4 regions of the Pseudomonas sp. ChxA genome follow, and region 3 is predicted to be linked to each of the others. Evidence: riboswitches for the same ligand, from Rfam matches in the RefSeq annotation. Region 3 holds a riboswitch; each other region holds the start of a gene.
The links. Region 3 has a riboswitch for cobalamin ahead of cobO (cob(I)yrinic acid a,c-diamide adenosyltransferase). Riboswitches for the same ligand answer to the same signal wherever they lie in the genome.
Positions count from the first base shown of each region.

Region 1: another riboswitch for cobalamin. It lies ahead of P5706_RS10400 (ABC transporter substrate-binding protein); the one in region 3 lies ahead of cobO (cob(I)yrinic acid a,c-diamide adenosyltransferase).
Region 2: another riboswitch for cobalamin. It lies ahead of P5706_RS18960 (CbtB domain-containing protein); the one in region 3 lies ahead of cobO (cob(I)yrinic acid a,c-diamide adenosyltransferase).
Region 4: another riboswitch for cobalamin. It lies ahead of P5706_RS13565 (CbtB domain-containing protein); the one in region 3 lies ahead of cobO (cob(I)yrinic acid a,c-diamide adenosyltransferase).

Region 1 is NZ_JARPMK010000001.1:2,325,990-2,331,817, reverse strand. It holds gene P5706_RS10425 (aldehyde dehydrogenase family protein) at 1-9, shown strand, start outside; gene P5706_RS10420 (YciI family protein) at 1,056-1,448, opposite strand; gene P5706_RS10415 (hypothetical protein) at 1,591-2,067, opposite strand; gene P5706_RS10410 (hypothetical protein) at 2,098-2,727, opposite strand; gene P5706_RS10405 (M24 family metallopeptidase) at 2,835-3,698, opposite strand; cobalamin riboswitch at 3,759-3,952, shown strand; gene P5706_RS10400 (ABC transporter substrate-binding protein) at 4,068-5,078, shown strand; gene P5706_RS10395 (FecCD family ABC transporter permease) at 5,075-5,828, shown strand, end outside.
Region 2 is NZ_JARPMK010000001.1:4,284,368-4,290,195, reverse strand. It holds gene nfuA (Fe-S biogenesis protein NfuA) at 1-362, shown strand, start outside; gene cobM (precorrin-4 C(11)-methyltransferase) at 571-1,317, opposite strand; gene P5706_RS18970 (cobalamin biosynthesis protein) at 1,387-1,779, opposite strand; gene P5706_RS18965 (CbtA family protein) at 1,776-2,477, opposite strand; gene P5706_RS18960 (CbtB domain-containing protein) at 2,489-2,677, opposite strand; cobalamin riboswitch at 2,775-2,995, opposite strand; cobalamin riboswitch at 3,038-3,237, shown strand; gene cobW (cobalamin biosynthesis protein CobW) at 3,330-4,391, shown strand; gene cobN (cobaltochelatase subunit CobN) at 4,395-5,828, shown strand, end outside.
Region 3 is NZ_JARPMK010000001.1:2,006,525-2,012,352, forward strand. It holds gene P5706_RS08935 (PQQ-dependent sugar dehydrogenase) at 1-825, opposite strand, end outside; cobalamin riboswitch at 925-1,175, shown strand; gene cobO (cob(I)yrinic acid a,c-diamide adenosyltransferase) at 1,255-1,866, shown strand; gene P5706_RS08945 (cobyrinic acid a,c-diamide synthase CobB) at 1,863-3,245, shown strand; gene bluB (5,6-dimethylbenzimidazole synthase) at 3,242-3,892, shown strand; gene cbiB (adenosylcobinamide-phosphate synthase CbiB) at 3,889-4,797, shown strand; gene cobD (threonine-phosphate decarboxylase CobD) at 4,790-5,779, shown strand; gene P5706_RS08965 (cobyric acid synthase) at 5,776-5,828, shown strand, end outside.
Region 4 is NZ_JARPMK010000001.1:3,018,835-3,024,662, reverse strand. It holds gene P5706_RS13590 (monovalent cation:proton antiporter-2 (CPA2) family protein) at 1-626, shown strand, start outside; gene P5706_RS13585 (DcrB/PsbP domain-containing protein) at 699-1,256, shown strand; gene P5706_RS13580 (alpha/beta hydrolase) at 1,391-2,110, opposite strand; gene cobF (precorrin-6A synthase (deacetylating)) at 2,122-2,877, opposite strand; gene P5706_RS13570 (histidine phosphatase family protein) at 2,923-3,477, opposite strand; cobalamin riboswitch at 3,513-3,642, shown strand; gene P5706_RS13565 (CbtB domain-containing protein) at 3,675-3,887, shown strand; gene P5706_RS13560 (CbtA family protein) at 3,907-4,635, shown strand; gene P5706_RS13555 (hypothetical protein) at 4,781-5,035, opposite strand; gene P5706_RS13550 (MFS transporter) at 5,101-5,828, opposite strand, start outside.

The DNA.
Region 1 (5,828 bases), 320 kb from region 3:
CGCAAATAAAACAGGCAACACCAACCAACTGTGGGAGCTGGCTTGCCTGCGATAGCGGTGGGCCAGTGACAACTCCTTGGCTGACACACCGCAATCGCAGGCAAGCCCGCTCCCACCTTTGATCTTCGGTGTTTGTGGGTATGCGTGAATTCTGCAACGCGCAGACCGTGCGGCTGGATCACAAATAAACCAGGCAACATCCTTTCAACTGTGGGAGCTGGCTTGCCTGCGATAGCGGTGGATCAGTGACAACTCCTTGGCTGACACACTGCAATCGCAGGCAAGCCAGCTCCCACCTTTGATCTGCAGTGTTTGTGGGTGTGCGTGAGTTTCTGCAACGCGCAGACGGTGTGGCTGGATCACAAATAAACCCGGCAACACCCCTTCAACTGTGGGAGCTGGCTTGCCTGCGATAGCGGTGCATCAGTGACAACTCCTTGGCTGACACACTGCAATCGCAGGCAAGCCAGCTCCCACCTTTGATTTGCGGTGCTTGTGGGTGTGCGTGAGTTTCTGCAACGCGCAGACGGTGTGGCTGGATCCCAAATAAACCCGGCAACACCCCTTCAACTGTGGGAGCTGGCTTGCCTGCGATAGCGGTGCATCAGTGACAACTCCTTGGCTGACACACTGCAATCGCAGGCAAGCCAGCTCCCACCTTTGATCTGCAGTGTTTGTGGGTGTGCGTGAATTCTGCAACACGCAGACGGTGTGGCTGGATCAAAAATAAACCAGGCAACACCAACCAACTGTGGGAGCTGGGTTGCCTGCGATAGCGGTGCATCAGTGACAACTCCTTGGCTGACACACTGCAATCGCAGGCAAGCCAGCTCCCACCTTTGATCTGCAGTGTTTGTGGATATGCGTGAATTCTGCAACACGCAGACGGTGTGGCTGGATCACAAATAAACCAGGCAACACCAACCAACTGTGGGAGCTGGCTTGCCTGCGATAGCGGTGCATCAGTGGCAAATCCTTGGCTGACACACCGCAATCGCAGGCAAGCCAGCTCCCACCCAAGACAGCTCCCACCCTGGATCTGCTGTGTATGTGGATCAGTCCACCGTGACCTTGCCGGTAGAAAAATCGACCTTCAAATTCAGCCGCCCTTCATTCACCAACCACGGCCGAATCGAAAACCTGCGCGCGCCGCACTGATGCATCGGGTCCTCTGCGGCAATGGCCTTGGCATGTTCAATCGACGTTGCACGAATCACAAACATGCCGTCGCCGTCCCAGTACTGCTCATCATCACTCCAGTGCGGCCCGGCAGCGACCAGGATACCGTCGCGCTCGATCTTGCATTGATGCTCAAGGTGAATCGGCAGGTTCTGCATCACCGGGCCAAGCCCGTCGGTTGGCGTTGAAAACACCACGTAGAACTGCTTTTGCAGCATGCCCTTACTCGCCTCAAGCACTTGCTCGCGCGTTACTCGGTTGGTTTGCATGGTCGTACCTGTAGGACTGTGGACGTGGCGGCGCAGGCTTTTTTCACCTGTAAAATTAGCCACGAAGCATTCCCCAACCCTGAGGGCGAGCGGTAGACCGGTCGCGGGCATAAGACCTATGTCCAGCAGGCATGCAGTTGCGTCAGAGCGCCCACAGGCGGATCAAGGCAAACCCCAGGTCTACGTTGACGCATTCACGCCCATCCACCCACTCATCTGCGCGAAGGCGCCGCCCGGTGTTGGTCTCGCGTTCGCCTTTGGCAATCACCAACACAAACAACCGGGCCGGGCATTCGAATGAACGCAACCGCTCAACATCAGCCCTCACTGACCAATCGCCCTCCAGGCATTTGGCTTGGGATATGTCGCCCAGGCACTTGATTTCGGCGACCATGTTCGTTGAACCGCTGTCGCCCAGGGCATACAGGTCGGCTTTGCGCCGCTCGCCAATCGGCAAATCGGTCCAGAGGCTGATCTCCTCCTTGAACCAGGCATACAAACTGATTTCGGCCTGAATCCAGTGCTCGCGGCAACTGTTCAGCTGCAGTACCTGTTCGAGTTTATCGCCCATTTCACGAAAGGCTCGCTCGAACAAAACAATCCATTGATCAGCATTCATTGCAGACTTCCTGTGTATGACCTATCGAGGCTAGTGCTTGACCGGCGCATCCCAGCAATCCGGCTGGCGGGTGCAGACATCGTATTGGCGGTCCATCAAGGCCATGCGGTTGATATGGGCATCCGTGGCCGCCCGGAACGACTGATTGCTGGTCGTAATATAAGCCGCGGTGCGGTCACTCAGGCGTGTGCTTAACTGGTGGCGAGTGTGGGCATCCAACGCCTGGGGCGCGGTGGCCATGGTTTGAAGTGTCACGTCGCTGAGGCGGCTCAACTCATCGCGATAGGTGTTTACGTATTCGGCACGGGCCACGTCATGCTGGTGGTTCAAGTCGTACTGCATAGCTTCCAGGTTCTGCTTGTAGAGCGCCCAATAACCCTCAGGCAGCACACCACCGTCTTGTTTACGCAATTTGGCAATGCGCGCGTCGTTATCCGAAGCGGGTTGGAGGACGGGCTTGTGCGACGAAATCACCACAGGGTCTTGAGCGATGATCTGGTCGATCCAGCCCGCCCGTGAAGAGTTCGAGGGCAAAACCTGGCCTAACGGTTCCAGCGGCACTGGCGCAGCAGATGGGGGTGACGACACTGACTGGGCGCAACCACCCAGCATTAACACGGTGCACAAATGGGTCAAGGCGAGGACGTTGCGAAAAATCATAAGTTCTCCATGAACAGAGGTGAATCGAAAAGGGCGCGGCAAATAATATCATTGAGCCATCACCGAATATCACCCCATCGCCGGAATATCGCAGGGCGGTACGCGCGTCAATCCAGCATCCGGCTAAGCAGCCGGTGCCCGTCTGCCGTCACCTCGACCATCGCCGACAGCATCACGCCGTCGGCGCCATCTGAGGAAAGCAGGCTCCAAAAATCTGGCGGCTGATACCTCACACCCACTGTGCCCGCCTTGGCGATCACATACACGTTGAGCACCTGTCCGGGTTGCATCAATGGGCTGTCACCCTCGACCTTGTAACCGAGCACCTGCGGCTTTTGTATGCGCGCCTGGCCCATGGCGTAGCCCGCAAACTCACGCACCGCAACGGCCTGGCCCGCATCCAGTTCCTGCTGTATCGCCGCCCCCACATTGGATAGCCGCTGACCACCCTGGACGTGGGCGACCCCATTTGCCAGCGCACGGCGCGCCGTGGCCAGCAATTGGCGCTGCGCCGGGGTGGCATTGGCTGTGGCGAACGTCCAGACCTGAGCAACATGGGCCTGGGCCGACGCCGCGATCAACTCCACTTTTACCAGCGCCGCGTCCGGGAACGGCACGTCGGTGGGCGGCGCGGCGCTCACCTGGTTATTCACCGACACCCCCACCGCTGCCGGGTAACCGCGAAAGCCGAACATCATCGGCAACCAGCCGTGCTGCGCGTACTGCTCAAGTAAAAAACCCTGCACCGCAGTGCCGGTGCCGCCCTTGCGGATCATCGGCCCGACCTTGAGCAGCAGGTCACTGGCCATGGGCGCCAGTTTTGTTTCCTCGGCGAGGATGGTGGCGTCGTCCAGTTGGGCAATGGCATGGGCCCTGGCACTGATCGCGTCGGTGAAGCGCGTGAGCGAGAGGTCGGCGGCGTAGGCGTTTACGCAAAACAGCAGGGGCAATATGCCTATACGTAACAACATAGTCTTCCTTGAGGCAGGTCTGGGCGCAGGCGGATTGTACCTGCACCTTAAGCCTGAGATGGACTACCATACCGCGCCGGTTCCCAAACGGGACTAATAGGGAATTCGAAGCGCTGCCCATCGCGCCAATCGAAACTGCCCCCGCAACTGTAGGTGCCGAGCCTGCTCCCCACTGCCACTGGACCACGTCCGGGAAGGCCGGAGCGAGGCGACGACGCATCAGTCAGGAGACCTGCCGGCAAAGCGTTATCACTAACCGGCGGGGTGTCCGGGAAGGACATCCGCGCCCTGCAAACCTGCAGCGTTCAAAGGTGTGTTTCCGAGCCGTACCTGCCCTGTTTCCCGTACGGTTCACTCGGAGATTGCCCCATGCTGCTACGCGTTTGCGCCCTGATCACCGGCCTGGGCTTTTGTGCCCTGGCCCACGCCACGCCGACTCACTACCCGCTGACAGTCGAAAACTGCGGCAGCAGCGTCACCTTCCAACAGGCCCCGGCACGCAGCGTCACCATTGGCCAGGCCGCCACCGAGATGCTCTACGCCCTGGGCGTGGCGAATAAAGTCGTCGGCACCTCGCTGTGGTTCAACAGCGTATTGCCGCAGTTCAAGGCGCAGAACGACAAGATCGAGCGCCTGGCCGACAACGAGCCGAGCTTCGAAGCCGTGATCGCCAAGCGCCCGCAACTGGTGGCCGCCGAGCTGGAATGGGTGGTCGGCCCGCAAGGCGTGGTCGGTACTCGCGAGCAATTCCATGAACTGAAGATTCCCACCTACGTGCTGCCCTCCGACTGCGAAGGCAAGGACAACCTGGTGGGCGCTGACGGCACGCGGCTGGAGCCGTTTCGCATCGACACGATTTATAAAAGCATCAGCCAGTTGGCCGAGATTTTCGACGTGCAAGCGCGCGGCCAACAGTTGAATGACGAACTCAAGGCCCGCCTGGCCAAGTCCGTCGCCACCGCGCAAGGCAAAGGACTCAAGCACGCCAGCGCACTGGTGTGGTTCTCCAGCAGCGAAATGGCCGCCGACCCGTATGTGGCCGGCCACAAGGGCATCCCCGAATTCATGCTGCAAACCCTCGGCCTGAACAACGTGGTGCAGTCCGATGAAGAATGGCCTGCCGTCGGGTGGGAAACCATCGCCAAAGCCAACCCGACTTTCCTGGTGATTGCGCGCATGGACCGCCGCCGCTACCCCGCCGACGACCATGAAAAGAAACTCGCCTTCCTGCGCAGCGACCCCGTGACCCGCAACATGGACGCGGTGAAAAACAACCGCATCATCATCATTGACGCCCTGGCGTTGCAGGCCAGCCTGCGCATGTTCGACGGACTGGAACAACTGGCCGCTGCCATCGACGGCTACGACCTGCCCAAATGACCCGTACCCTACTCGCCCTCGCCGTGTTACTGATGGCCGTGCTCGCCGGCACCGCCATCGGCGAAACCGCAATCGAACCGCAGGTGGTGTTGCAGGTGCTGGCCAACAAACTGTGGGCCGCCGGTTACGTGCTCGACCCGATCGACGAAGGCGTGGTGTGGAACTACCGCCTGACCCGCGCCCTGGTCGCCGCCGCGTGTGGCGCCGGGCTGGCCACTTGCGGGGTGATTTTGCAGTCGCTGCTGCGCAACCCATTGGCCGATCCGTACCTGCTAGGCATCAGCGCAGGCGCCTCGACCGGCGCAGTGTTAGTGGCATTGATAGGCGTGGGCGGCGGTTTGATTTCGCTGTCGGCGGGCGCGTTTGTCGGTGCCATGGCGGCATTTGCCTTAGTGATTCTATTGGCACGGGCCAGCGGCTCAGCCAGCGGCACCGGCCAAATCATCCTCGCCGGCATCGCCGGTTCGCAGCTGTTCAATGCCCTCACCGCGTTCCTGATCACCAAGTCCGCCAGTTCCGAACAGGCACGCGGCATCATGTTCTGGCTGTTGGGCAACCTCAGCGGCGTGCGCTGGCCCTCGGTGTGGCTGGCGGTGCCGGTGGCGGTCGTAGGCTTGGCAGTGTGTTTGTGGCATCGGCGTGCGCTGGATGCGTTCACCTTCGGCACCGACTCGGCGGCTTCGCTGGGTATTGCGGTGCGGCGTGTGCAGTTTGTGCTGGTCGGTTGCGCGGCGTTGGTGACCGCGGTGA
Region 2 (5,828 bases), 2.3 Mb from region 3:
TCCTCGATGACGCCGTGGTCGACTACGCCACCGATCGCATGGGCGGCCAGTTGACCATCAAGGCGCCCAACGCCAAGGTGCCGAACGTCAACGCCGACAGCCCGGTCAACGAGCGCATCAACTATTACCTGCAAACCGAAATCAACCCGGGGCTGGCCAGCCACGGCGGTCAGGTCAGCTTGATCGATGTGGTCGAGGACGGGATTGCCGTGCTCAAGTTCGGCGGCGGCTGCCAAGGCTGCGGTCAGGCGGACGTGACCTTGCGTGAGGGTATCGAGCGCACCTTGCTCGAGCGTATCCCGGAGCTTAAGGGCGTGCGTGACGTGACCGACCACACGCAGAAAGAAAACGCCTACTATTGAGTAAGGTGTTCACTGCAAAGAAAAAAACGGCGCCCCGTGAGCGCCGTTTTTTTATGCTTTAAATTCTGTGTCTTAAACGGTCTACTTAACAAAGAAGATCAACTGTGGGAGCTGGCTTGCCTGCGATGACGGCCTATCAGCCAACAAATCCGGTACCTGACACACCGCTATCGCAGGCAAGCCAGCTCCCACATTTTGTTTCTGTGATTCAGGGCCGGTAAAGGTGCGCATGGCCTGCCCGATACAGCGACGACTCGCTGAAACCATCACTGGCCAGCACCCGGCCCACCACAATCAACGCCGTACGCCGAAACCCTTTGGCCGCCACCTTCGCGGCAATATCCACCAAAGTGCCCACCACCCAATCCTGATCCGGCCACGTCGCGCGGTGTACCACGGCAATCGGGCAGTCCGCGCCGTAGTGCGGCAGCAGTTCGGCGACGATCTTCTCCAGATGGTTGACCCCCAGGTGAATCGCCATCGTCGTGCCATGTTGCGCCAAACTGTCAAATGCCTCACCCACCGGCATGCTGGTTTTATCGGCATAACGGGTCAGGATCACACTTTGGGCGATGTCGGGCAGTGTCAGCTCCGTCTCCAGCAACGCTGCGCAAGCCGACACCGCCGTCACACCGGGGATGATCTGGAACGGTATGCCCAGCTCACGCAAATAACGGATTTGCTCGCCAATCGCGCCATACAGGCTCGGGTCGCCGGAGTGTACGCGGGCCACATCCTGGCCGTTGGCGTGGGCTGCCTTGATCAGCTCAATGATCTGTTCCAGGTGCAATTCGGCGCTGTTGACCACCTGTTCAGCCTGATGACCTTGCAATACCGCCGCCGGCACCAGGGAGCCGGCATAGATGATCACCGGGCAGCTGCGGATCAGCCGCTGGCCCTTGACGGTGATCAATTCCGGGTCGCCGGGGCCTGCGCCGATAAAGTAGACGGTCATGGGAGTTCCTGTTGAAAAACGGGCGAGCATGAAAGTTGCTCATGATCGAGGAGGGCAATTATCGGGATTTTAGTCGGCGCACGCCAATGCAAAGGTGGCCTGGGCGGTTTTTTTGCGCGTGATCAACAGGCGGGCAGGGCGCTGGGACAACTGTTCAGCCAGGGCCAGGGCGGCGCTTTCGGCGATGCCATAGCAACCGGTATGCGCAAAAGCGACGGCTGACTTGTGGCTCAAGCGCTGTGCAAAACCGGCCAATTGTTCTGCACTGAAACACTGCAAAGGCAGTTCCAGCAGTCGGGCCAGGGCCAGCAGGCCGGGTTCAGCCTGTTTGCGATCAATACTTGCCAGCGCCGTGATGCGTTGGCGTTCAATGCCGGCGTCGGCGAGGGCTGCGTCAAACAGGCCGAGCAGGGCGTGAACATCACAGCCCCGCTGGCAGCCCAGGCCGACCACCAGTGTCATGCCGAGTATTGACCGTCGCGGTTGCGGCGAAACAGCCACGCGCTGATCCAGCCCAAGGCCAGCCAGAAGGCGACGTTGGTCAGTTGCGAGGCGATCTTGAACTGCGCTTCCAGGGCTTCGGGTGCCAGCATCGAATGCACTTGCGGTTGCGGCGCGCCGATCACGTGGGGCACGGCCAGGATCGCCACGCCCAACACCTTGAGCAGCCAGCTACGACCAAACACCAGCAGCGCGATACCGGCGGCGGTGGAGGCCGCGGTACCGATCCACCAGATCTGCCGTTGCGCCAGGTCGGCGGCAGCCGTGCCCGGCAACTCCGGCGGCAGGCCCAGGGTGGGTGCCAGTACAAAGGTTGCGTAACCGGCCAAGCCCCACAACAACCCTTGAGCCGTGCGGGTCGGCGTGCGCAAGGTGTAGAGGCCGGCCAGCATCAGCGCGAAACCGACCGCTACCACCAGGTTGCCACCGGTGGTCGACAGCACACGCTGCCAGCCATTTTCCGGCTCCCAGGCTTCGGCATCGTGGGTGTGGGCTGCGGCGCCAGCGGCGTGTTCGTGCGCCACTTCGGCGACCGGGGCATTTTCAAAGGTTTCCGCCTGCAGAATCAGCGGAGCGACCCAGAAACTTTGCAGCAGGGTCAGCAACAGGGCAGCCAGCAGGCCAGTGAAACCTGCGGTTTGGGCAATACGCTTGATCATGTCGGCAGGCCTCAGTGGCACGGGAACGCAGCGCTGTGGCGGGTATCGTGGGCGGCGTTGTGCACCGCCTCGATATGCGAGAAGCCGGCGAAGTACACCAGGCACGCGCCAAGGATCGACGCGCCGATGGCGGCGCTCAGGCGTTGGCTCAAGGTGGCGGTGCTGCTGGCGGTGTGCGAGGTGCTGCTGATGATCGACATGGCGCGTCCCTTCAGGGTTTCAGGGTGACACGAGCGCATGAAAACCCCGCGAGCCAGGCACGCAGGGTTCCGAACAGCGCCCGCCCACCGCGGGTTTGTTATCTGATTTTTTCGGGCCGGTCTCCGGGCTTGCGAGGGGCGCTCTTGGGGAAAGAGGTGGGCCGTATCAAGCATCGCCTTCCCATGCCCTACAGGCACAGTGGTTGTGACGCTTCGCTCGCTTACCGTTGCGGGGGCAGCACCGGACTCGTCATTACGCGATGACTCACCGGTTTCCCGTTTCACCCTGTGAAGGGCACCCGAAACAAGATGTGTAGGAGAGCATGGGCGGGCGACGGTAGTCAAATGCCGCGAGCCCCTGTAGCCTTGCACCTTCGAGGTTCTTCGGCCCACGCCGAAGCTAAGAAGGGAACGCGGTACAAGCCGCGGCTGCCCCCGCAACTGTAAAGGGTTTATCTGCCTGCCACGCCACTGCCATAACGGCGGGAAGGCGCAGCCAGCGCGGGTCGCAAGACCTGCAAACCCCAAGCCAGGAGACCTGCCTCGTAACCGATTTTCTACTTAACCGGGCGGGGTGATCCGGTGACGAAATCCGCTGCTGCGCGCCGTCGCAGGGTCTATCGTCCCGTCTGCCCGCCCCCAAGGGCATCCGATGAAAACACTGGCCAAACTCCCCGTCACCATCGTTACCGGCTTCCTCGGTTCGGGTAAAACCACCTTGCTGCGCCATATGCTCGACAACGCCCGAGGCCGTCGCATCGCCGTGATCGTCAACGAGTTCGGCGAACTGGGCATTGACGGTGAGATCCTCAAGCAGTGCTCCATCGGTTGCACCGAAGAAGAAGCCAACGGCCGCGTTTACGAATTGGCCAACGGCTGCCTGTGCTGCACCGTGCAGGAAGAATTCTTCCCGGTCATGCGTGAACTCGTGGCACGTCGCGGCGACCTTGACCATATCCTTATCGAAACCTCGGGCCTGGCCCTGCCAAAACCCTTGGTGCAAGCCTTCCAGTGGCCGGAAATCCGCAGCGCCTGCACGGTTGACGCGGTAATCACCGTGGTCGACAGCCCGGCCGTGGCCGCCGGCACCTTCGCCGCCTTCCCGGACCAGGTTGATGCCCAGCGCAAACTCGACCCGAACCTGGACCACGAATCGCCGCTGCACGAGCTGTTTGCCGACCAACTGGCCAGCGCCGACCTGGTGATCCTCAACAAATCCGACCTGATCAGCCCCGAAGACCTGGCCCGCGTGCGCCTGGAAGTCGCCGAGGAGCTGCCGCCGGCGGTGAAGATCATCGAAGCAAGCAGCGGTCGTTTGCCGTTGGACGTGCTGATCGGCCTGGGCGCCGGTTCCGAAGAACACATCGACGGCCGCCACAGCCATCACGATCATCACCACGACGGTGAAGACGATCACGACCACGATGCGTTCGACTCCATCTCCATCGACTTGCCGCAGGCCGACGAAGCACTGCTGCTCGACGCCCTGACCCAGTTGGTGGTGCAGCACGGCATCCTGCGCGTCAAAGGATTCGCGGCGATCCCGAACAAGCCGATGCGTCTGCTGATCCAGGGTGTGGGCACGCGCTTCGACAAGCATTTTGACCGCGCCTGGGGCGCCGACGAAGCGCGCATCACACGCCTGGTGCTGATCGGCCAGGAACTGGACGCGGCGGGCCTCGAAGCGCAATTGCGCGCAGCACTCAGCGTTTAGCCCATGCACCTGCTCAGGACTCAGCCGGGCGGTTTCGTTTCGGACGACAATATTGCCGACCTTGGCCAAACTCCTGCCGAGCTGGTGATCCTGTGCAGCGGTGATTCCAGCCTTGCACTGTTGGCCGAGGCTGGCCAGCAGTTGCCCGACGACTACCCCAGCTTTCGCCTGGCCAACCCCATGCAGGTGCAGAACCATGCCTCGGTCGACCTTTACGTCGACGAGGTGCTGCGCCACGCCAAGGTCATCCTGATTTCGCTGCACGGCGGCATCGGCTACTGGCGCTACGGCATTGAGCGCCTGGTGGAGTTGGCCGAGCGCGGCGTGCAGTTGATTCTGGTGCCGGGCGATGATCGCCCCGACCCGGAACTCAGCGGCTTAAGCACCGTTGGCATGGCTGAGCGCGACCGCCTCTGGCACTTCCTGCGCCAGGGCGGTTTGGGCAATGCGCTGGATTTCTACCGTTGCCTGGCCAGCAGCCACCTGGGCCGCGACTACGCCTGGGACGAGCCGCAAACCCTGGCGCGCACGGCCATTTATCACCCACATAAACCCCACCCACGGCTGAACGACTGGCAGGCCGATTGGCACGCCGACTGGCCGGTGGCGGCGGTGTTGTTCTACCGCTCGCACCTGCAGGCGGCCAATACCGGTTTTATCGACGTGTTCTGCCAACGCTTGCAGGCGGCGGGTCTTAACCCGCTGCCGATGGCGGTGGCCAGTTTGAAAGAGCCCGGCTGCCTGACGGTGGTCGAGGACTTGCTCGATGAAGTGCAGGCGGCGGTGATTTTGAACACCACCGGCTTTGCCCAGTCCAGCCCGGAAGCCCCGCACCTGCGGCCGTTTCGCCGCAATATCGCGGTGATCCAGGCGATCTGCGCGCAAGACAACCAGCCCGGCTGGGAGGCCAGCGAACAAGGCCTTGGCCCGCGTGACCTGGCCATGCACATCGCCCTGCCGGAGCTGGACGGGCGCATTATCAGCCGGCCCATCAGCTTTAAAGATTTAGCCTGGCGCAGCGAGCGCAGCCAATCCGACGTGGTGTGCTACCGCGCAGCGCCCGAGCGCATGGATTTTGTCGCTGAGCTGGCGCGGCGCTGGGTTGAACTGGCGCGCGTGCCGAATGCCGATAAACGCATCGCGCTGATCCTGGCCAATTACCCGACCCGCGACGGCCGCATCGGCAATGGCGTAGGCCTGGACACCCCGGCAGCGGCGCTGAATATCTTGCGTGCGCTACACGCCGAAGGTTACCCGGTGCCCAGTGAGTTGCCTGCCAGCGGCACGGCCTTGATCCATGAGCTGCTTGGCGGCGTCACCAACGACCTCGACAGCCTCGACCTGCGCCCGTGCCATCAAAGCCTGGGCCTGGACGATTACGAGGCGATGTTCCAGCGCTTGCCCGCCGCCAATCGCCAAGCCGTATTGGAACGTTGG
Region 3 (5,828 bases):
CGTCCACAGCTTGCCGCTCTGCGGTTCCCAGGCCATGCCATTGGGGTTGCGCAGGCCGGAAGCGAAAATCCGGTGCTGGCCCGTGGCGCGGTCGACCTCCCAGATCGCCGCGCGGCCTTCCTCCGCCGCCAGGCCGTTCTCACCGACGTTGCTGTTGGAGCCGACACTCACATACAGCTTGCTGCCGTCCTTGCTGGCCACCACGTTTTTGGTCCAGTGGTGGTTGATGCTGCCGCCCGGCAGGTCGACCACCTTGGTGCCGACCTCCTTGATCGCGGTTTCACCCGGTTGATAAGGGAAGCGCAGCAGCTTGTCCGAGTCGGCGACGTACAGGTCGTTACCCACCAGCGTCATGCCAAACGGCGAATTGAGGTTCTCTAGAAACACCGTGCGCGTCTCGGCCACACCATCATGGTCGGCATCGCGCAGCAGTGTGATGCGGTTCGGGCTTGGCACGCCCGCGCCGGCGCGGCCCATGACTTTCTCCATCACCCAGCCACGAATGCCGGTGGCGTCATCCGGCTTGGGTGGCGAATTGGTTTCGGCGACCAGCACATCACCATTGGGCAACACGTAGAGCCAGCGCGGGTGATCCAGGCCTTCGGCAAACGCCGCCACTTGAGTGCCGGCGGCGGCTGTCGGCTTGGCGCCTTCCGGCCAGCCGATCGCCGGGGCGATGTTGACGGTGGGGATCAGGGTTTTGTTCGGCTCCGGCAGTTTGGGCGATGGCCCGGTGCCGTCCGAGACCTGCAAGGTAGAGCTTTCACCGCAGGCGGCGAGGGTGCCAGCGAGCATGATCAGTAAGGCGAGTCTGGTTTTGTGCATGGTTTTCTCCTTGATACCTGTAAAGGTAGAGAAGCACGGCAGTCGGATGGTTCAAGTGCAAGGCCAGCTTTAATTGACGCTCCACCCCCAACCCACTAACCTTCGCCGCTTGTTCCAGGTGCTCTGTGGCCCATGTGCCGACAGAGTGAAACAGGGAAGCCGGTGAGTGAGCGCGCTTGTACACAGCGCAGCCGCAATTCCGGCGCTGCCCCCGCAACGGTAAATGAGTGAAAACGGTGCATTTTGCCACTGTATCCGCGTGATATGGGAAGGCGCACCGTTGGCCTGCTCGCGCTATAAGCCGAGCGCCACTTATGAGCCCGGAGACCGGCCTGGATCATCCAACAGCATCACGGTGGGCGATGCTTGGCTGTCTGTTTGTGTTTTTCCTGCCCGCCGTTTTTTGTCCAGCCCCAACGGAGAGCTGCCATGACTGATTCCCCCGACCGCGACGAACGCCACCTGGCGCGCATGCTGCGCAAAAAAGCCGTGATCGACGAGCGTATCGCCAATTCCCCCAACGAATGCGGTTTGCTGCTGGTGCTGACCGGTAACGGCAAAGGCAAAAGCAGCTCGGCGTTCGGCATGCTTGCCCGCGCCATGGGCCACGGCATGCAGTGCGGCGTGGTGCAGTTCATCAAGGGGCGCAACAGCACCGGCGAGGAACTGTTCTTCCGGCGCTTCCCCGAGCAGGTGCGCTTCCATGTGATGGGCGAAGGCTTCACCTGGGAAACCCAGGACCGTCAGCGCGATATCGCTGCCGCCGAAGCCGCCTGGGCGGTTTCCCGCGAATTGCTGCAAGACCCGTCAATCGGCCTGGTGGTGCTGGACGAATTGAACATCGCCCTCAAGCACGGCTACCTCGATCTGGACCAAGTACTCAGCGACCTGCAAGCCCGCCCGCCGATGCAGCACGTGGTGGTCACCGGCCGTGGCGCCAAGCCTGAACTGATCGAAATGGGCGACACCGTCACCGAAATGGGCATGCTCAAACACGCGTTCCAGGCCGGTATCAAGGCACAGAAGGGCGTCGAACTTTGAATCAGCCCCGTCATTGCCCAGCCGTATTGATCGCCGCTCCGGCGTCCGGCCAGGGCAAAACCACCGTTACCGCCGCGCTCGCTCGCTTGCACCGCAACCTGGGGCGCAAGGTGCGCGTGTTCAAATGCGGGCCGGACTTTCTCGACCCGATGATCCACGAGCGTGCCAGCGGTGCGCCGGTGTATCAGTTGGACATGTGGATGGTCGGCGAGCAGGAAAGTCGCCGCTTGCTGTGGGAAGCAGCCGGCGAGGCTGACCTTATTCTCATCGAAGGCGTAATGGGGCTGTTTGACGGCACACCGTCAAGCGCCGACCTGGCGCGGCACTTTGGTGTGCCGGTGCTCGGGGTGATTGACGGCACCGCGATGGCTCAGACCTTCGGTGCCTTGGCATTGGGCCTGGCGCGTTATCAGCCGGACTTGCCGTTCGCCGGCGTGCTGGCTAATCGCGTCGGCACCTTGCGTCACGCGCAACTGCTCGAAGGCAGCCTCACTGAAGGCCTGCGCTGGTATGGCGCATTGTCCCGCGAAACCGGGATTGAATTACCGAGTCGTCACCTGGGCCTGGTGCAAGCCAGTGAACTCAATGACCTCGATGCCCGCCTGGATGCCGCAGCCCAGGCGCTGGGCAGCAGCTGCGAAGTGGCGTTGCCGCCACCGGTGACGTTCGCCGCGCCGCAGCTGATTGAAGCTGAGCCGCTGTTGGCTGGTGTACGGATTGCCGTGGCCCGTGATGAAGCCTTCGCGTTCACCTACGGTGCCAGCCTGGACCTGCTGCGGGCAATGGGCGCTGAGTTGGAGTTTTTTTCGCCGATCCACGATCACCAATTGCCCGACGCCGACAGCCTGTACCTGCCCGGCGGCTATCCCGAATTGCATCACCGGGCGCTGTCCGAAAACACCTCGATGCTTGCGGCTATCCGCGCCCATCATGCGGCCGGCAAACCGCTGCTGGCGGAATGTGGCGGCATGCTCTACCTGCTGGATTCGCTCACCGATGTGGAGGGCACCCGTGCCGAACTGGTCGGCCTGCTGCAAGGCGATGCGGTGATGCAAAAGAAACTCGCGGCCCTTGCCCTGCAAAGTGTCGAGTTGCCGGAAGGCGTGCTGCGTGGCCATACCTATCATCACTCCTTGACCAGCACCGAATGGCAGCCGATTGCCCGTGGCCTGAGCCCCAATGGCGGACGCGGGGCGGAGGCGGTGTATCGGCAGGGGCGGATGACGGCTTCTTATGTGCACTTTTATTTTCCGTCGAATCCAACGGCGGTGGCCGCACTCTTTGCGCCTGTCATGAGCAACGCCTTCGCGAGCAAGCCCGCTCCCACAGGAGAATGCATTCCAGATGTGGGAGCGGGCTTGCCCGCGATAGGGCCATGACCAACAACGCCTATCCCCAAGCCGACCGCCAAGCCGTCTACCGCGCCATCGCCGAACGCCGCGACATGCGCCACTTCACCGGCGGCACAGTCGCGCCCCAATTGCTGCACCGCTTGCTCCAGGCCGCTCACCAGGCGCCCAGCGTGGGCCTGATGCAGCCCTGGCGGTTTATCCGCATCAGTGACCGACAACTGCGTGGGAACATCCAGCAGTTGGTGGAGGAAGAACGCGTGCGCACCGCCGAAGCCTTGGGCGAGCGCTCCGATGAGTTCATGAAGCTTAAGGTCGAAGGTATCCACGACTGCGCCGAAGTCTTGGTGGCTGCATTGATGGACGACCGCGAGCGCCACATCTTTGGCCGGCGCACCTTGCCGGAGATGGACATGGCGTCGTTGTCTTGCGCGATCCAGAATCTCTGGTTGGCCGCCCGTGTCGAGGGCCTTGGCATGGGCTGGGTCTCGCTGTTCGAGCCACAAGCGCTGGCCGACCTGCTGGGCCTGCCGCCCGGCGCCAAACCCCTGGCCGTGCTGTGCCTGGGCCCGGTCGCCGAGTTCTACCCGGCACCGATGTTGCAACTCGAAGGCTGGGCCGAACCACGGCCGCTGAGTGACATGTTGTATGAGAATGTGTGGGGAGTGAGTCAATGAGTGTGGCCTTGCTGTGTGTCGCTGCGGTGGCGCTGGATGCGCTGCTGGGCGAACCCAGGCGCTGGCATCCGCTGGTGGCGTTCGGCAATTTCGCCGGGCGTATCGAGCAACGTTTCAACACCGGTGGCCGTGGCTGGCGCAGCCACGGCGTGACCGCATGGTTTATCGCCGTGGTGCCGCTGACGCTGCTGGCCAGTGCGTTGTCATGGGCGCCCTATATCGGCTGGGTCCTGGAAATCCTGGCGCTGTACCTGGCGCTGGGCATGCGCAGCCTGGGTGAACATGTGATCCCGGTTGCGCAGGCGTTGCGCAGCGGTGACCTGGATGAAGCGCGCAAACGTGTGAGTTATCTGGTCAGTCGCCAGACCAGCGAGCTGGACAGCACCGAAGTCGCCCGCGCCGCCACCGAGTCAGTGCTGGAGAACGGCAGCGACGCAGTATTTGCCGCGTTGTTCTGGTTTGTGGTCGCCGGTGTGCCGGGCGTGGTGCTGTACCGGCTGAGCAACACCCTCGACGCCATGTGGGGCTATCGCAACGAACGCTTCGAGCGCTTCGGCTGGGCAGCCGCCAAGATCGACGATGTACTCAACTATATTCCTGCACGGCTGGTGGCGCTGACCTACGCCGTGTTGGGCAAAACTCGCTTGGCGCTCAGATGCTGGCGCACCCAAGGCCCGACCTGGGACAGTCCCAACGCGGGTCCGGTGATGGCGGCCGGGGCGGGCGCTTTGGGCGTCGAACTGGGCGGCGCGGCGATCTATCACGGCGAGCTGCATCAGCGTCCGCAGTTGGGCGAAGGCCCGGCCGCCGATGCCGACGCCATCGACCGTGGCTGGCAACTGGTGCAACGCGGCGTATGGTTATGGCTATTGATCCTCTGCGCGGGGGCGCAATTGTATGCTTGAGCACGGTGGGCGCCTGCGTAAGGCGGTGATTGAGTACGGGATTGCCGAGGCCGATTGGCTCGACCTGTCCAGCGGTCTCGCGCCCTGGCCCTGGCCGATCCCCGAGATCCCGCTGCGGGCCTGGGCGCGTTTGCCGGAAACCGACGACGGCCTGGAAAAGGCCGCCTGCGACTATTACGGCGCCGCCCACCTGCTGCCGGTACCGGGCTCCCAGGCGGCGATTCAACTGCTGCCGCGTCTGCGTCGTTCGGGCAAGGTTGGCGTGTTGTCGCCCTGTTACGCCGAGCACGCCGAAGCCTGGCGCCGCGCCGGCTATGTGGTGCGCGAAGTGCAGGAGCAGGAAGTCGACTTCTTTCTCGACAGCCTCGACGTGCTGGTGGTGGTCAACCCCAACAACCCCACCGGCCTGAGCCTGAGCCCACAACGCCTGCTGGACTGGCACGCGCGGCTGGCCCAGCGCGGCGGCTGGCTGGTGGTGGACGAGGCGTTTATGGACGTTACTCCGCAACTGAGCCTGGCTAGCCACACCCACCACGTCGGCCTGATTGTATTGCGCTCGTTCGGCAAGTTCTTCGGCCTGGCCGGTGTGCGCCTGGGCTTCGTGCTGGCCGAGCGCAGGTTGCTGCGGTTGTTGGCCGAACAGGTTGGCCCGTGGGCCGTCAGTGGGCCAACGCGCGTGCTCGGCCAAGTGTGCCTGCGTGATAGCGCCGGGCAGGTTCGTCAGCGTGAGCGTTGTATCGAAGCGGGTCGGCGCTTGTTTGACCTGCTCGAACGCCACGGCTTTCAACCCCACGGTGGCTGCGCGTTGTTCCAGTGGTTGATCACCCCGCACGCCGAACGCATGCATGAATTCATGGCCCAGCGTGGCATTCTGCTGCGCCTGTTCGTCCACGACAGCAGCCTGCGCTTTGGCCTGCCCGACACCGAGGCAGATTGGCTACGGCTCGACGAAGCCCTGGCTGCCTACAAGGAAGCACCATGAGTACGCTGATGGTGCAAGGCACCACCTCCGACGCGGGCAAAAGTACCCT
Region 4 (5,828 bases), 1.0 Mb from region 3:
TGCCGGAGGAATACCGCACCATCGAAAGCGATGCGCCGCGTGTGGTGATCGCCGGCATGGGCCGTATGGGCCAGATCGTCGCGCGGATCCTGCGCGCGCAAAACATCTCGTTCATTGCCCTCGACACCTCGGTGGAAACCATCGAGCTGACCCGCAGCTTCGGCGGCATGCCGGTGTTCTACGGCGACCCGCAGCGCCCGGAAATCCTGCATGCGGCCAAGGTCGACCAGGCCGAGTTTTTCGTGATCGCCATGGACGACCCGGAAATCAACATCAAGACCGCCGCCCTCGTGCGCAGCCTCTACCCGCACATGAAAATCATCGCCCGCGCACGTAACCGCCAGCACGTTCACCGCCTGGTCGACCTGGACGCCTCGCCGGTGCGCGAGACCTTCTACTCCAGCCTGGAAATGAGCCGTCGCACCCTCGTCGGCCTCGGCTTGAGCCAGGCCCAGGCCGATGCGCGCATTGATCGCTTCAAAAACCACGACCACCAGTTACTCGCCGCTCAACACGCGGTGTATGACGACGCGGCCAAAGTATTGCAATCGGCCCAGGAAGCCCGCACGGAACTGGCGCGGCTGTTTGAGATGGACCGAATCGAGGAGGAGTCAGACAAGGTGTGAGCTTACGGATGAACGATATTGCGAAATTTCTGACAGAATACGCCGCAATTTCGTTCATCCTTGGAGCGCTTCATGGCCACTTTCACCAAGACCGCCGTCCTGCTGGCCCTTGCGCTTACCGCCGGTAGCGTGTTCGCCGCCAGCAAGCCCCCAGCCACGCAGACCATCTCGACCTTGGGCGGCAAGTTCACCTTCAACCTGCCCAAGGCTTACGTCGCCGACACGCTGCCGACCGGTAAGGTCGAGGATGGCACCGCCGACACTCAAGGCACCCTGTACGCCAACTCGACCACGAAAAGTGTGGTGATCGTCGCCGAAACCGTGCGTAACGACGGGGCAAGCATCAAGGACAATGACCCGCAGTTCCTTGATGGCGCCGTGGCCGACTTCGTCAAGGACCAGAGCGCGGCCCTGCCCGACTTCAAGAAGCAAAACGAGAAGAAGCTGACCTTCAAAGGCCTCGGTCTGCGCCAGGTGGACAGCACGGCCACCCAAGGCGGTGGCAAGACCCTGAACTCCACGTTCCTCGGCGGTTCGGGCAACCATCTGCTGGTGATCCAGGCGATTTCGCGGGCGGATGATGTGAAGGGACATGCTGAGTTGGTGAAGCAGATTACCGGCGGCAAGTAACCTGGTTTAACAAACAACACACCTCAACTGTGGGAGCTGGCTTGCCTGCGATAGCCATTTACCAGTCGACCTATTGGGTGGCTGATAAACCGCTATCGCAGGCAAGCCAGCTCCCACATTGTTTAACCGCGCTTTTACTTCAGGCTGTTTTCCAACCAGGCTTTGAGGTCCTGTATTTCAGCCTCGCTCACGGTATGCGGCATGCCCATATACCCATGAAACTCGGGTTTCAAGCCCAGCCCCAGCAACACCTCATTGGCGCGGGTGGCCGACGCATACGGCAGCGCCTGGTCCAACGTGCCATGGCCGATAAAAATCGCCAGGCGATTCAATGGCTCATCAGGCTTGAGCTCAGCCTTGAGCACCGGCAACACGCTGCCACTCAACGCCGCAATCCCGCGCACCATGGCAGGCTTTCGCAAGCCCACTTCATACGCCATGATCGCGCCCTGGCTGAACCCCACCAAAAACACCCGATCACTGCGTGTGTGGTACTTGGCCGTGGCCTTGCTGACAAAGTCTTCAATCAGCTGGGCGCTACGCTGCAAATCCGCGGTCTCGCCGTCGTAATCACCCTCTCCGGGTTTGCGCGCAAACCAGCGATACCCACTGGGGTCCACCGGCATCGGCGCGCGGGCCGACAGATAGGTCCAGGTGGACGGCAACGCGTCCTTGATGCCAAACAAGTCTTCCTCGTTACTGCCAAACCCATGCAGAAAGATCACTAACGGCTGGTTGCGCGCATCACTTTGCGTCTGCTCCAGGTAGGCCAACGGCAAATCGGTGTGCAAGGCATTATCAGCGTGGGCGGCACCAGCGACTAACGCCAGCGCCAGGGCGAACAGTTTGAACATGGGCATCAACCTCAAGGTTTGCGCAACAAATACGTGTCCATGATCCAGCCATTTTCCAGGCGCGCCGCCTTGCGCACCCGTTGGATTTCGTCGGCCACTTCGCTGACTTTGCCGCTGATAAGAATTTCATCCGGCGTGCCCAGGTAGGCGCCCCAGTAAATATCCATATCCTGGTCGGCCACAGTGCGGTAGGAGTCCTCGGCATCCAGCATCACCACCAAGGTGTCGGCATCACTCGCCTGCCCCGCCGCCAACCGGCGCCCCGTGGTGATCTCGATGGAACGGCCGATGCGGTTGAGCGCCACCTTATGCTGGGCCGCCAAAGCCTGCACGCTGGTGATGCCAGGAATGACTTCGAACTCAAACGCACAACGGCCGCTGGCCAGAATCGCCTGCAAGATGCGGATGGTGCTGTCGTACAGCGCCGGGTCGCCCCACGCCAGGAAAGCGCCCACTTCACCGTCGGCCATTTGCTCGTTGATCATGCGCTCGAAGGTCAGTTGCTTGTCGCGGTTCAGGTCCTGCACGGCGGTGGTGTAGTCGATATCACCGCGCACGCGCTCGGGGCAATCGGCCTCGACGAAGCGGTAACCGGGCTCGGTGATGTAGGTTTCGCAGATCTCGCGGCGCAGGTCGATCAGCTTGTCTTTGCTCTGGCCCTTGTCCATCAGAAAAAACACGTCGGTGCGGTTCAGCGCCTTTACGGCCTGCATCGTGATGTAGTCAGGGTTGCCGGCGCCAATGCCGATGATCAGGATGCGTTTCATGGGGTGCTCTCATTGCGGGGCGTGGATTTTGCCATGTTCATGGCCCTAGGCGTGAGTTTCCAGGCGCAGGCGCCACACCGTGTTGAAACGCAGCTCGGTGGCGGACAGCGGCTCGACGTCGATCAAGTAGAACATCGAGATGGGAAACTGCAGGACGTACAGCATGGCGGCGCGGATCACGAACGGGTGGGTGACGGCCACGACATGGCCGGGGTGGCTTTCCAGGGATTTGAGCCAGTGCCCGACCCGCGTGCATAGCTGCTCTACCGATTCACCGCCATGGGGTGCGGCGGTGCTGTCGGTCATCCAGGCCGCCAAGGCGTCGGGGGCCAATTGATCGATAGCCTGGCCTTTCCAGGCGCCGAAATCAGCGTCACGCAAAGCACTTTCGATCTGCGCGTCGGCACCGAACAGGCCTGCGGTCTGACGGGTTCTGGCCTCGGGCGCGCTGACTAACCGCAGGGTTTTCTTGAAACGCCCCGCCAGGGATAACGCCGCACCTTGCCACTCCATCGCGACAGACTCGTCATCGGGAAAACGCCCGCGCTTTTGCAGCGGCGTGACAGCGTGGCAAATCAAGGTCAAGCGGGTGGCCTGCATCACAATTCACTCTGTTTCGTTGCGCAGTCAGCGTAGACTCGCGAAGTTGTTTCAATATGTTACAACAAACATGAAACAGGAAGCCGGTTCAATCCCGGCGCGGTCGCGCCACTGTATTCGGCCTTTTAGCCGTAAGCCAGACCCTGTTTCAGCCCTATCGCTATCCATTTCGGGACGCGTCATCCCTGGAGGTTTTCATGGCTACTACTGCTGCAACCCATCCTGATGTCTATGTGCCAACGATCCCACTGGGCGAGATTTTGCCCTGGGCGATCTTTGGCGGCCTGCTGCTGATGCTGGCGATCTACTTTGTCGGCGCCGAGCAAGGCGCCACCGCCGTGTTCAAAGGCATGTACGTGCACGAGTTTGTACACGACGGTCGTCACCTGCTGGGTTTTCCCTGCCATTAATTCATAAGAGAGCCACAACATGACAGGGCATTTACTCGTACGCGGGATGCTGGTGGGCTTGCTCGCCGGCGTGTTGGCGTTTGGCTTCGCCAAGACCTTTGGTGAGCCGCAGATCGACAAGGCCATCGCCTTCGAAGACCAGATGGCACAGATGCACGGCGATGCGCCGGAAGAAGAACTGGTGAGCCGTGAAGTGCAAAGCACCTTCGGCCTGTTCACTGGTGTGGTGGTGTACAGCGTGTCACTGGGCGGTATCTTCGCCCTGGTGTTCGCCTATTCCCTGGGCCGTATCGGCAAGGTCGGCCCGCGTGGCTTGGCGGCGCTGTTGGCGTTGGCGGCGTTTGTGACGCTGATTGTGGTGCCTGGGCTTAAATACCCGGCCAATCCGCCGTCGGTGGGCGATCCTGAGACGATAGCGCAGCGTACCAAGCTGTTTTTCCTGATGCTGCTGGTGTCGGTGGTGGCGGCGGTGATTGCCGTCAACGCGGCCCGCAAGCTGATTGCCAGCCGTGGTGTGTGGGCTGGGGCGATCCTCGGGGTGGCGCTGTATATCGTGATTGTGTCGGTGGCGGGTAGCCTGTTTCCGGTGATCAACGAAGTGCCGGAGCAGTTTTCGGCGGTGCTGCTGTGGAAGTTTCGCGTGGCGTCGTTGGGGATTCAGCTGGTGCTGTGGACGACCTTGGGGTTGGTGTTTGGTGCTGTGGCCGAGCGTAAGCTGAGTCAGCCTCGGGCGCGGTTTGGCTCTTGAGATTTTGAGCAAACCTGTGGGAGCTGGCTCGCAGCGGTGCGACGATTCGGCAAGCCAGGTCCCACAGAAAATCAGATCTTCAGTGTATCCAGATCCGCCTTTCGCGTTTGATCCAACCACTCAGGTCGGCTACTTGGCCGCCGGGCTACGGCTCCCCTTCCCCCGTCTCGAGCCACTCCTTGCTCAAACTCAACGCACGCGCCAGCCCCTCCAGATGTGCACCCGGCAAACCACGCAAAAACCAATTGTTCAAACGTTGCGGACTGATGCGCAACCACTCGGCAAAGGCCGTCGGAGGAATTTCGCACGCCTTGAGCGCCACCCGCAGGCGGTGCCCCGAATGTGAAAGACAGTTTGGCGGTGACGCCTGGCCCTGAAGATGCTTTTTGCGGATATTCATGAATGATCGGCTCCCTGCCGTATTTTTTCCCAGCAGTGACTATAAACCCCAACGTCCCTGAGCAATCAGGCCAGCGCTGCTGCCGCCGCAGGCGGCACAACCACCGGGCTAGCGCTGGCAACAAAATCTTCTTTGCGCAACACCACCAGGGCAATCAGCGATACCACACCGGTGGCCACGTAGAAGTACCACGGTGAAGTGATGTCGCCCGTCACTTTGATCAGCCAGGTGGAGATCAACGGCGCGCTGCCGCCAAACACCGCAACCGGCACGTTATAGGCCACGGCAATCCCGGTGGAGCGGATGCGCGTGGGCAGCAACTCACTCATCAGCGCGTAGGTGGATGAGGCGTACAGCCCGAACAGGATCGCCACCGTCATCAACGGCGCGAAGAACGACGCGGGCGTGGCGGTGGGTGCCGACTTGAACAGCCAGAACATCGCCAGCGTGGCCAGGGTGCCGATCACCATCAGAAACGGCTTGCGCCCGTATTTGTCGGTGAAGGCGCCACCAAACGGCATCACGAATGCCGCCGAGAAGCTGGCGACAAACACATAGAGCAAGGTGGTGCCGCTGTCGAACTTGAGGATCTTGGCCATGTAGGTCGAGGCGAAGGTCAGCACCAGATAGAAGATCGAACTGTGCAAGGTGATGATGAAGAACACCAAAGCGATCGCGCGCTTCCACTGCCAGACCTCACGCAACGGTGCGCGGGAAGTTTGCCCGGCGCGTTGCAGGGCCAGAAACTCCGGGCTGTCTTCCAGCTTGAGGCGGATGTACATGGAGATAAAGC